4 regions of the Cronobacter malonaticus LMG 23826 genome follow, and region 1 is predicted to be linked to each of the others. Evidence: predicted binding sites of a transcription regulator. Region 1 holds the regulator's gene; each other region holds the start of a gene.
What was found. The regulator PurR, encoded in region 1, represses purine synthesis genes. The targets are predictions, from matches to a motif close to CANGCAAACGTTTGCNTG.

Region 2: the regulator PurR is predicted to act here: its motif matches at 1,560-1,577, upstream of purE (5-(carboxyamino)imidazole ribonucleotide mutase).
Region 3: the regulator PurR is predicted to act here: its motif matches at 1,790-1,807, upstream of glyA (serine hydroxymethyltransferase).
Region 4: the regulator PurR is predicted to act here: its motif matches at 1,718-1,735, upstream of pyrC (dihydroorotase).

The regions. Positions count from the first base shown of each region.
Region 1 is NZ_CP013940.1:2,215,056-2,218,169, forward strand. Features, by position in the region: gene AFK66_RS10500 (MFS transporter) at 1-707, opposite strand, end outside; gene cydH (cytochrome bd-I oxidase subunit CydH) at 972-1,061, opposite strand; gene purR (HTH-type transcriptional repressor PurR) at 1,353-2,378, shown strand; gene punR (DNA-binding transcriptional activator PunR) at 2,396-3,114, opposite strand, start outside.
Region 2 is NZ_CP013940.1:2,927,057-2,930,170, forward strand. Features, by position in the region: gene cysS (cysteine--tRNA ligase) at 1-131, opposite strand, end outside; gene ppiB (peptidylprolyl isomerase B) at 308-802, shown strand; gene lpxH (UDP-2,3-diacylglucosamine diphosphatase) at 806-1,528, shown strand; gene purE (5-(carboxyamino)imidazole ribonucleotide mutase) at 1,661-2,170, shown strand; gene purK (5-(carboxyamino)imidazole ribonucleotide synthase) at 2,167-3,114, shown strand, end outside.
Region 3 is NZ_CP013940.1:925,830-928,943, forward strand. Features, by position in the region: gene glnB (nitrogen regulatory protein P-II) at 1-229, shown strand, start outside; gene hmpA (NO-inducible flavohemoprotein) at 413-1,603, opposite strand; gene glyA (serine hydroxymethyltransferase) at 1,923-3,114, shown strand, end outside.
Region 4 is NZ_CP013940.1:2,481,263-2,484,376, reverse strand. Features, by position in the region: gene dinI (DNA damage-inducible protein I) at 278-523, opposite strand; gene pyrC (dihydroorotase) at 609-1,655, opposite strand; gene AFK66_RS11730 (lipoprotein) at 1,784-2,344, opposite strand; gene grxB (glutaredoxin 2) at 2,463-3,110, opposite strand.

The DNA.
Region 1 (3,114 bases):
GCGCTGGCGTCAGTGATGTGGTGCAACACCGGCGCGATATAGGTATAGAGCGTAAACATCGCGCCCGCGCCGAGCACGGTTGTCAGCAGCGCGCTCACCACCTGCGGGCGCATCAGCACCGCGAGTTCGCTTTTCACATCCGGGCGCTCGCCGCTGCCGCCTTTCGGCAGTGAGAACCAAAGGCTCGCCATCGCCACAAGGCCAAGTCCGGCCGTCGCCAGAAACGACATTCGCCAGCCGATGGTTTCACCAAGCCAGGTTGCCGCCGGCACGCCACCGATATTGGCGATGGTCAGGCCCATAAACATCGTCGCGACGGCGCTCGCCTGTTTATGCTTCGGCACGACGCTTGCCGCCACCACCGAGCCGAGGCCGAAGAACGCCCCGTGGTTAAGACTGGTGAGAATACGCGAGGCCATCAGCGTCATGTAATCCGGCGCCAGTGCCGAGAGCACGTTGCCGAGCGTAAAAATCGCCATCAGAAAAATCAGCGCGCTACGCCGTGCTCGGTGCGACAGCAAAAGCGTCATCAGCGGCGCGCCCACCATCACGCCGACCGCGTAGGCGCTTATCAGCATACCGGCGGCCGGAATCGAGACGTTGACGCCATTCGCTATTACCGGCAATAAGCCCATCGGAGAAAACTCGGTCGTGCCAATGCCAAAAGCACCAATAGCCAGTGCCAGTAACGGGAAATTGACTTTCATTCATCGCTCCAGAAATTGTACAACAGCGCCGGAATACCCGACGTTACAGCAGGATGCAGAAAAGGATGGCAGTTTCAGTCAGAAAAGATAAGTGACAAAAACAGCAAAATATTATTGCGTGGGTGTTAAAGAACACGCAAAAGTTGTTATTAGCGAATGATAAGGGAATAACGAGAAAAAGAAAGGAAACGGCGAGCGGGCAGCGCTTAAGCGCAAGAGAAGTATAAGAAAGCGGGAGAACCGATACGCGCTCCCGCCTGACGCTTAATGCAGGATGGCGGTAAAAGCGCCCGCCACAATAAGACCCAGCACAACAATGGTGGTGACCAGCGAAAATTTCAGATCGGTACTCATGGTATTCTCCTTAAAGACCCCATAAAAATCAGGTAGTGGGCATTTTTGCATAAACAATCCGAAAAATCCTGCGACATTTAACCAGATATGCGTTTTCCCTCTTCCCCTTTCGATAAAGATAAGCCAAAATTCGTCGCTACTTTATTCGGTACCGGCCATCGACCCCTCCTCACGATAAATGTCGCGTTTCCCGGCATGCCGCACTCTCCTCGCGGCAGTCAGGGGTGTATACAGGCAAACGATTAACCCGTGATTTTACACGGCTCAGCCAGGGGTCTGGAGTGATTATTAATGGCAACAATTAAAGACGTCGCGAAGCGAGCCAACGTTTCCACAACAACAGTCTCACATGTAATTAACAAAACCCGTTTTGTGGCGGAAGAGACGCGCAACGCGGTTTGGGCGGCTATTAAAGAATTACACTATTCGCCAAGCGCCGTGGCGCGCAGCCTGAAGGTGAACCACACCAAATCTATCGGGCTGCTGGCGACCAGTAGCGAAGCGCCCTATTTCGCCGAAATCATCGAAGCGGTTGAGAACAGCTGCTTCGCCAAAGGCTATACGCTAATTTTGGGCAACGCGCATAACAATCTGGAAAAGCAGCGCGCGTATCTGTCGATGATGGCGCAAAAGCGCGTCGACGGCCTGCTGGTGATGTGTTCGGAATACCCGCAGCCACTGCTCGCCACGCTTGAAGAGTATCGTCATATCCCGATGGTGGTGATGGACTGGGGCGAAGCGAAAGCCGATTTCACCGACTCGGTTATTGATAACGCGTTCCAGGGTGGTTATCTCGCCGGGCGTTATCTTATCGAACGCGGCCATCGCGATATCGGTGTGATCCCGGGGCAGCTTGAGCGCAACACCGGCGTCGGGCGCTTCTCCGGCTTTATGAAAGCGCTGGAAGAAGCGGCTATCAAAGTACCGGAAAACTGGATCGTGCAGGGCGATTTCGAGCCGGAATCTGGTTACCGCGCGATGCAGCAGATCCTCTCGCAGCCGCAGCGTCCCACCGCTATCTTCTGCGGCGGCGATATTATGGCGATGGGCGCTATCTGCGCCGCCGATGAGATGGGCCTGCGCGTGCCGCAGGATATTTCCATCATCGGCTACGACAACGTACGCAACGCGCGTTTCTTTAGCCCGGCGCTGACGACTATCCATCAGCCCAAAGAGACGCTCGGCCAGACCGCGTTCAATATGCTGCTCGACCGCATCGTGAACAAACGCGAAGAGTCGCAGACCATTGAAGTGCACCCGCGCCTGATCGAACGCCGCTCGGTGGCGGATGGCCCGTTCCGCGACTATCGCCGTTAATCCTTCCGGGAGCCGTATTACTGCGGCTCCCGCAGCCACTCCTTGTTCAGCGTTTCACTGTCCCCCAGATAATCGAGCAGCCAGCGCAGCGCGGGCGAGGCGTCGCTTTGCCGCCACGTCAGGCAGCAGGCGGCATCCGGAAACGGGTTTTCGAGCGTTAGCGCGCGCCACTCTCCGCTGTCGAGCCACGGCTTCGCAAAGTGCGTCGGCACCATGCCGATACACAACCCTTCGCTCAGCGCATCGGCGGCGCAGTACCAGTCCGGCACCACCACGCGCCGCTGGTTATCCAGCAGCCAGGTGATACGCTTGGGCAGCGATCGCGACGTATCTTCCAGCACCAGTGAGGGGTAATCGCGTAGCCTGTCGTCGCTGAGCGCGCCCGCGTGCTGCGCCAGCGGATGATGGTGCGCCACCACGCAGCGCCAGCTCAGCATGCCCATATCGCGAAACGCGAAGCGCCCGCCAACCGGAATCGCCTGTGTGGCCCCGATGGCAAGTTCCACGCGCCCGTCCGCCAGCGCGTCCCAGACGCCGTTAAACACCTCCTGCGACACCTGCAACTCCACATCAGAGAAGTGCCGGTAGAAATCGAGCACCAGCCGCCGGACGCGTTCCGGGCGCACGATATTGTCCACCGCGATGGAGAGCTGCCCGCGCCAGCCGTTGGCAATCTGCTGGCACTGCTGTCTGGTGATCATCATTTTTTTGATGACAGAACGCCCCTCGCGCAAAA
Region 2 (3,114 bases), 710 kb from region 1:
AACGTGCGGCCATGGCCGATGTGACAGAGATCGTAAACGGTAATACCACACACATACATGCCGACTTCCCCGGCATGGATAGGCTTAAATTCCTCTTTCTGGCGACTCATGGTATTGAAGATTTTTAACATCAGAAGTTTCCGTGTCAGTGTGTGGTAAGCAGATAAAACCCCTATATTACCCATAATTGAAAGCGCAAGCACCCCACTTTGCAAGGTGAAGCAAGCGGTGAGTTATGCTATAACAGCCTCCTACTGTGGCTTCTTTCGGAAGCCGAAGCACCACTGAAACAAAACAGGATGCAGACATGGTTACTTTTCACACCAATCACGGCGACATCGTAATCAAGACGTTCGATGACAAAGCGCCGGAAACGGTAAAAAACTTTCTGGACTACTGCCGCGAAGGTTTCTACGACAACACCATTTTCCATCGTGTAATCAACGGCTTTATGATTCAGGGCGGCGGCTTTGAGCCGGGCATGAAACAGAAAAGCACTAAAGATCCTATCAAGAACGAAGCCAACAACGGCCTGAAGAACACCCGCGGTACGCTGGCTATGGCGCGCACCCAGGCGCCGCACTCCGCGACGGCCCAGTTCTTCATCAACGTTGTTGATAACGACTTCCTGAACTTCAGCGGCGAAAGCCTGCAGGGTTGGGGCTACTGCGTGTTCGCAGAAGTGGTCGAAGGTATGGACGTGGTTGATAAAATTAAAGGCGTTTCCACCGGCCGCAGCGGCATGCATCAGGATGTGCCGAAAGAAGACGTGATTATCGAGCGCGTAACCGTCAGCGAGTAATTCGTGGCGACGCTCTTTATTGCAGATCTTCATCTGTGCTCAGAAGAACCGGCGATTACCGCCGGTTTTCTGCGTTTTTTAGCCGGTACCGCGCGTGAAGCGGACGCCCTTTACATCCTGGGCGATCTTTTTGAAGCCTGGATTGGCGATGACGACCCGGAACCGCTGCACCGCGAGATAGCCGCCGCCCTGCGCGCGCTCGTGCAATCCGGCGTTCCCTGCTATTTCATCCACGGCAACCGTGATTTCCTGCTTGGCCGTCGCTTCGCCCGCGAAAGCGGTATGCAATTGTTGCCTGAAGAGCAGGTGCTGGATCTCTACGGCAGACGCGTCCTGATTATGCATGGCGACACGCTATGCACCGACGATGCCGGTTATCAGGCGTTTCGCGCCAAAGTGCATAAGCCGTGGCTGCAAACCCTTTTCCTCGCACTCCCCCTGCGGCTGCGCCGCCGCATCGCCGCCCGCATGCGCGCCGGCAGCAAAGCCTCCAACAGCCAGAAAGATCTCGCCATCATGGATGTCAACCCGCAGGCAGTGGTCGAAACCATGGAACGCCAGCAGGTGCAGTGGCTTATTCACGGCCACACCCACCGCCCTGCCGTCCACACGCTGGAGGCGAACGGCAAGCCCGCGCACCGCGTGGTGTTAGGCGCCTGGCACAGCGAAGGCTCGATGGTCAAAGTCACCCCCGACAACGTGGAACTGATAGCCTTTCCGTTCTGATCCGCGCGGTACTTTTTGCCGCGCTCGCGCCTACGCAACCGTTTTCCTTGCCGGTTTTCCGTGATATTCTCAAGGCCCTCGTAACGGCGACCCCGTTGATTTTGCCGCCTGACCACAGGAGTTTTGAGACGTATGTCTTCCAGCCACACCCCGGCGCGTATCGCCATCGTCATGGGTTCCAGAAGCGACTGGGCCACCATGCAGTTTGCCGCAGAAATTCTCGATGCCCTGGATGTTCCTCACCACGTTGAAGTGGTCTCCGCGCACCGCACGCCCGATAAACTCTTCAGCTTCGCCGAGCGCGCGCAGGAGAATGGGTTTCAGGTGATCATCGCGGGCGCAGGCGGCGCGGCGCATCTGCCGGGCATGATTGCCGCGAAAACGCTGGTGCCGGTGCTGGGCGTGCCGGTACAGAGCGCGGCGTTAAGCGGGCTGGACAGCCTCTACTCTATCGTACAAATGCCGCGCGGCATTCCGGTGGGCACGCTGGCTATCGGTAAAGCGGGCGCGGCGAACGCGGCTCTGCTGGCCGCCCAGATCCTGGCGCAGCATGATAGCGCGCTGCTGGCGCGTCTTGAGGAGTGGCGTCAGAAGCAAACCGATGAGGTGCTGGAGAATCCGGACCCGCGGGGTGAGGCATGAAGCAGGTATGCGTGCTGGGTAACGGCCAGCTTGGCAGAATGCTGCGCCAGGCGGGCGAACCGCTTGGCATTCGCGTCTGGCCGGTAGGGCTCGACGCCGATCCGCAGGCGGTGCCGTTCGCGCAGAGCGTTATTACGGCAGAAATTGAACGCTGGCCGGAAACCGCCCTGACCCGCGAGCTGGCGCGCCACAACGCGTTCGTTAACCGCGATGTTTTCCCGCTTATCGCCGACCGTTTCACTCAGAAACAGCTACTCGATAAGCTGAATCTTCCCACCGCGCCGTGGCAGCTGCTGGCAAGCAGCGACGAATGGCCGCAGGTGTTTGAGACTCTCGGTGAGCTGGCTATCGTCAAGCGCCGCACCGGCGGCTACGATGGACGCGGCCAGTGGCGTCTTCGCGAAAACGAGACTGAGACGCTGCCCGCCGAATGTTACGGCGAATGCATCGTCGAGCAGGGCATTAACTTTACCGGCGAAGTATCGCTGGTGGGCGCGCGCGCGCATGACGGCAGCGCGGTCTTTTACCCACTGACCCACAACCTGCATCAGGACGGCATTCTGCGCACCAGCGTGGCCTTCCCGCAGGCGAACGCCACGCAGCAGAAGCAGGCCGAAACGATGCTGCGCGCGATTATGGACGAGCTGAATTATGTGGGCGTGATGGCGATGGAATGTTTCGTGACGCCGCAAGGCCTGCTGATTAACGAGCTGGCGCCGCGCGTGCATAACAGCGGCCACTGGACGCAGAACGGCGCGTCCATCAGCCAGTTTGAGCTGCATCTGCGCGCCGTGACCGGCCTGCCGCTGCCGCAACCGGTAGTGAGCGGCCCATCGGTGATGGTGAATCTGATCGGCACCGATCTGAATTACGACTGGCTGAAGCTGCCGCTGGTGCATTTGCACTGGTATGACAAAGAGGTGCGTGAAGGCCGTAAAGTCGGG
Region 3 (3,114 bases), 1.3 Mb from region 1:
TCGTCAGAAAGGCCATACCGAGCTCTATCGCGGCGCAGAGTATATGGTGGATTTCCTGCCGAAGGTGAAAATAGAGATCGTGGTGACCGACGATATCGTCGATACCTGTGTGGATACGATTATCCGTACCGCTCAGACCGGTAAAATCGGCGACGGGAAGATTTTCGTTTTCGATGTGGCGCGCGTGGTGCGTATCCGCACCGGCGAGGAAGACGACGCCGCGATTTAAGCGTGCGCGATGGACAAAAAAGCAGGTCAGTGGACCTGCTTTTTTTATGCCCGGCGTTCATGGGGCGCGCAAGTAAATGGTGGGTGCGCTTCGCTTACCCACCCTACATAAAACCGCAAATCTCTATCGTAGGGCGGGTAAGCGCAGCGTACCCGCCGAACCGCTCTCAAAACAGCCGGACGCTTACAACACCTTGTGCGGGCCGAAACATTCGTAATGAATGTTCTCTTTATTCACGCCCATGCTCACTAACTGCTCCGCGGCGAACTGCATAAATTTCACCGGGCCGCAGACATAAAACTGCATGCCGGGCGTGGTCACATGTGCCTCGCGATCGCGAAGCGCCATCAACCCTTCACTGTCATAACGGCCCGCGCTGCGATCGGCGTCGGTCGGCACGCGGTACCAGACGTGGCGGGTAAAGCGGGGGAGCTTCGCGCCGAGCTGCGCCACTTCATCGGTAAACGCATGTACATCGCCGCTTTCCGCCGCGTGATACCAGTTCACCTGCGCCGGATGCTGCGCGCTTGCCAGCGTATCAAGCATCGCCAGCATCGGCGTCTGGCCCACACCCGCCGAGATAAGCGTCACCGGCGTCTGCGGCTCGACATCCATAAAGAAATCGCCCGCAGGCGCGGCAAGATTAACCACATCGCCCGGCTGCGCATGCTGATGCAGCCAGTTCGACACCTGGCCTTCGCCTTCGCGTTTCACCGCGATGCGATAGCTTTTGCCGTTCGGCTTGCGTGTGAGCGAATATTGGCGAATCTCCTGGTGCGCAAACTCCTGCGGTTTGATCCAGACGGCGGTGTACTGGCCGGGCAGGTAATCAGCAACCGGGCCGCCATCTACCGGCTCCAGCTCAAAGCTTGTGACAATCGCGCTCTGCGGCGTTTTACTCACGATGCGGAATTCGCGCGTGCCTTCCCAGCCGCCGGTTTTCTGCGCGTTGCTCTGGTAAATCTCGGCTTCGCGGTTAATAAACACGCCCGCCAGCACGCCATAGGCTTTACCCCAGGCGTCCAGCACTTCCTGGCCTGGGCTGAACATCTCGTCGAGCGTCGCCAGCAGGTGCTCGCCCACAATGTTGTACTGCTCCGGTTTGATATTAAAGCTGGTGTGCTTCTGGGCGATTTTCTCCACCGCCGGCAGCAGGGCCGCGAGGTTTTCGATATTGGTGGCGTAGGCGCAGATGGCGTTGAACAGCGCTTCACGCTGATCGCCATTGCGCTGGTTACTCATGTTGAAAATCTCTTTGAGTTCCGGGTTGTGCGTAAACATCCGGTCATAAAAGTGCGCGGTGAGTTTCGGGCCAGTCTGCGCCAGCAGCGGGATGGTGGATTTCACGACGGCGATGGTTTGACTATCCAGCATGGTTGCTTCCTTCCGTTTTTCTATAAAATGTATTTTAAATGCATCTTATAAAAAATACCTGCACGCTGTAAATGGTTTTATCAAGCAGGAGAAAACGGTCGCGTATGAAAAAAAGACAGGTTGAAAATGAAAATAAGTCGCGTAAAGCGCGCGTTTGCTTAATCGTTCAAACCCTTGCGCCACGCCATGCCAAACGTTTGCGTAAAAACCTCTGTCAAGCCCTATCTTCACGCTGCCAATCGGTTTACACTGTTGGCCGTCGCCCAAAAGGGCCCCTAATTGCAGTACATTTTATTGTCAGCTGAGTCAGGAGATGCGGATGTTAAAGCGTGAAATGAACATTGCCGATTATGATGCCGAACTGTGGCAGGCTATGGAGCAGGAAAAAGTACGTCAGGAAGAGCACATCGAACTGATCGCCTCCGAAAACTACACCAGCCCGCGCGTCATGCAGGCGCAGGGCTCTCAGCTGACCAACAAATATGCCGAAGGTTATCCGGGCAAGCGCTACTACGGCGGCTGCGAATATGTGGATATCGTTGAACAACTGGCGATTGACCGCGCGAAAGAACTCTTCGGCGCTGACTACGCCAACGTGCAGCCGCACTCCGGCTCCCAGGCCAACTTCGCGGTCTACACCGCGCTGCTGCAGCCGGGCGATACCGTTCTTGGTATGAACCTGGCGCAGGGCGGCCACCTGACTCACGGCTCTCCGGTCAACTTCTCCGGTAAGCTCTACAACATCATTCCTTACGGTATCGACGAGTCCGGCAAAATCGATTACGACGATATGGCGAAGCAGGCGAAAGAGCACAAGCCGAAGATGATCATCGGTGGCTTCTCCGCTTACTCCGGCATCGTTGACTGGGCAAAAATGCGTGAAATCGCCGACAGCATCGGCGCATACCTGTTCGTCGATATGGCGCACGTGGCGGGCCTGATTGCCGCAGGTGTTTACCCGAACCCGGTTCCGCACGCGCACGTCGTGACTACGACCACCCATAAAACGCTGGCTGGCCCGCGCGGTGGTCTGATCCTCGCCAAAGGCGGCAGCGAAGAGCTGTACAAAAAACTGAACTCTGCCGTGTTCCCGAGCGCGCAGGGCGGCCCGCTGATGCACGTTATCGCGGCGAAAGCGGTCGCGCTGAAAGAAGCGATGGAGCCGGAGTTCAAAACCTACCAGCAGCAGGTGGCCAAAAACGCCAAAGCGATGGTGGAAGTGTTCCTGAACCGCGGCTACAAAGTGGTCTCCGGCGGTACGGAAAACCACCTGTTCCTGCTGGATCTGGTCGATAAAAACCTGACCGGTAAAGAAGCGGACGCCGCACTTGGCCGCGCCAACATCACCGTTAACAAAAACAGCGTGCCGAACGATCCGAAAAGCCCGTTCGTCACCTCCGGCATCCGTATCGGTTCTCCGGCGGTTACGCGTCGCGGCTTCAAAGAAGCGGAAGTTAAAGAGCTGGCCGGCTGGATGTGCGACATCCTGGACAACATCAATGACGAAGCGG
Region 4 (3,114 bases), 270 kb from region 1:
TGCGGCTTTTCTTATCTCTGAAGCAAATAAAGTATATCAACCATTAAAGGAAAATGGGGCAGAAATAAATACCCTGACACACATTTTTTTCGAGATTTTGAATTAACTGAACAATAAAACGGCAGATTATTCGCAAATTTTTGTTAAGGAGGCGGATCAATGAGATTAAGGCTGAAAAGGAAAAATTCGGACTATCGCAGAAAAAGGCGCTACAAATAAAAAAGCCGGGCGGCGAAGCCCGGAAAAACTGACACCATAGAGAAGACAGTAATGAGGGTTAATCAGTGGTAAACCAGTCGTCAGCGCTCTCCCAGGTTTCCTGGAGAATTTCGCTGATGCGATCTTTATCTTCTTTCGCGCCACCCAGAACCGACAGTTGGTTAGCGGCGGCATAACGCACGCTCACATGATTCGGCATTTCCGGAAAATGGCTTTCAATACGGCGGGATAGCTCGCAGGCCAGCGCGTCGATAGCGCCCGGCGGTAGCGGCGTGGTTTTGGCGATAGTCACTTCAATACGCATAACAACCCCCTGTTAATCATACTGTATATATATACAGCTTTGCCGTGCAGCATGCAACAGGGGGCCGGGTTTTTTTAGCGCACGCTTAGCGTTTTACCGTCCAGCGTACCGCTTCGCCCGCCAGGAACGGCACCAGCGTGTCGTCGGCGATAGCGATAGTTTCCGGCATAACGCTTTCCTCACGCACCAGCGTTACGGTGCCTTCATTCACCGGCAGGCCGTAAAAGCGCGGGCCGTTCAGCGAGGCGAACGCTTCAAAGTGCGCCAGCGCGTTCATCTCTTCAAACACGGTGGCGTACGCGCCGAGCGCAGAAGGGGCGTTAAAACAGCCCGCGCAGCCGCAGCTCGTCTCTTTGCGATGGCGCGCGTGCGGGGCGGAGTCGGTGCCAAGAAAGACGCGCTCACAGCCGCTCGCCACCAGCTCGCGCAATGCCTGCTGGTGCACGTTACGCTTGAGAATCGGCAGGCAGTAAAGGTGCGGGCGAATGCCGCCTGCGAGCATATGGTTGCGGTTAAACATCAGGTGCTGCGGCGTGATGGTCGCGCCGAGCAGCGAGTTCCCGTCGCGTACGTAGTCGGCGGCGTCTTTGGTGGTGATATGTTCAAAGACCACTTTCAGGCCCGGCAGGCGCTTTCTGAGCGGCTCCATCACCGTCTCAATAAACCGCGCTTCGCGATCGAAAATATCAACCTCGCTGTGCGTCACTTCACCATGCACCAGCAGCGGCATGCCGAGTTTTTCCATGCGCTCAAGCACCGTCATGATGTTATCAACGCTGGTGACGCCGTGGCTGGAGTTGGTCGTGGCGTTTGCCGGGTAGAGCTTGGCGGCGGTAAATACGCCCTGCTGAAAACCGCGCTCCAGCTCGTCTGCATCCAGCGTGTCGGTGAGATAGCAGGTCATCAGAGGTTCGAACGTGTTGTTTTCCGGTACGGCGTCGAGAATGCGCTGGCGATAGGCGATAGCGGCTTCCACGGTCGTGACCGGCGGCGCCAGGTTTGGCATGACGATAGCGCGCCCGTAAGTTTCGCTGGTATAAGGCACGACGGTTTTGAGCATGTCGCCATCACGCAGATGAACATGCCAGTCGTCAGGGCGGCGGATAGTTAAAACCTGGGGTTGTGCAGTCATGGAAGGCTCCGGCTTGGGGAAACAGTCAGTAATGGCTGGTTTTATGCCGGGCACTAAGGATAAGCGTAAACGTTTTCCTTTGCATCCTTTTCCTGAAAATTCGGGGGCATTGCGCCCCCGGTGTGGCGTTAATCGGTCAGCGGGATGACGATTTCGCCTGGTTTCACTTCAAGCCCTTTGGCGAATTTTTTCGCCAGCGCTTCGCCTTTGGTACGGTCTTCGCTCAGTACATAAGCCGGACGCTGTTCAAAGTAACTGCGCAGCGATTTATTCAGATACGGCATTAACGTTTCCAGTACCGGTGCCATTTTGTCCGGCGTGATGCTGCTGTCGACCACTTCCATCTCGCGCAGATAAATAGCGCCTTTCTCTTTATCGAACGTCGGCAGCGCTTTCAGTTTGAGCTTCACCAGCGCTTTCTGGTTGCCGAACAGCGAGGTCATATCGAGGCTCGCATCGCCGTTGAGCGTAATTTTATTCGGTTCTTCGCGGCCAATGGCGCTGTTCAGGTTGGTTAAGACGATATGCGCGTCGGCAAGACCCGGCACGCCGATATCTTTGGCGTAGTTATTGCGCTTTTGTAGCGCCTGATTGATGTCCTGTTCGGTGACGGTGTATTGCGTGAGCTGGTTACATCCCACCAGCAAGCCGCTGACGATAAGCGCTGCGGCGACTAACATTTTTTTCATAAGCTTCCCTCGTTCTGGTGCTGTCGGGCGATCCTGACACAAAGCAGGATGCCCCGCCAGTGGAAGCGGCAAAAGCGGATTCGGCTTAAAACGCCGGTGGAGGCCACCGGCGCTGTCGTCAGATAGCCATTTTTGACAGCAGATTAATTTGCGTCTGCTTGGCCATGTTGTCGCGATAGTCCGCGACACGGGTAGGGTAGTTGACGCCAGCAACCAGCGTCAGGTTACGCAGCAACGGGAAGAGATGGATATCATCTTCTGAAAGCTCGCCGTTCACGGCGTTCGGCTGAACGATGTGTTTATCAAGCGCGCGCAGGTCGTCGCTGATGTTTTTAATCAGCCCGGCGGAGTGAGCCATATGCTCCTCGAAGGATCCAATCGCCGCCTCTTTTTTCTCGGTAAAGTAACGGCGCGCTTCGGGGGTGGCGAACTCATCGAACGGCGCTTTGGCGAAGCGCGGCAGCAGCAGGCGGTTAACGTAGCCGTTAACGCGGCGCAGCCACTCTTCAATCGCCGGGTTGCGCTTGCCGGTGAGCAGCGGTTTGCCGTCGAGATTATCGACGTAGTGAACGATATCCATGCTTTCCGGCAGGTAGCGGCTGTCGTCTTTTTGCAGAATCGGGGCCATCTTCTGGCCAATCATGCGGGTAGGCGTGGCTTCGTCATCGTTAGACATCACGATAAGCTCCACCGGAAGGTTTTTCAGCCCGAAAATCATGCGCGCTTTCAGACAAAACGGACAGTGATCGTAAATATATAACTTCACGTTT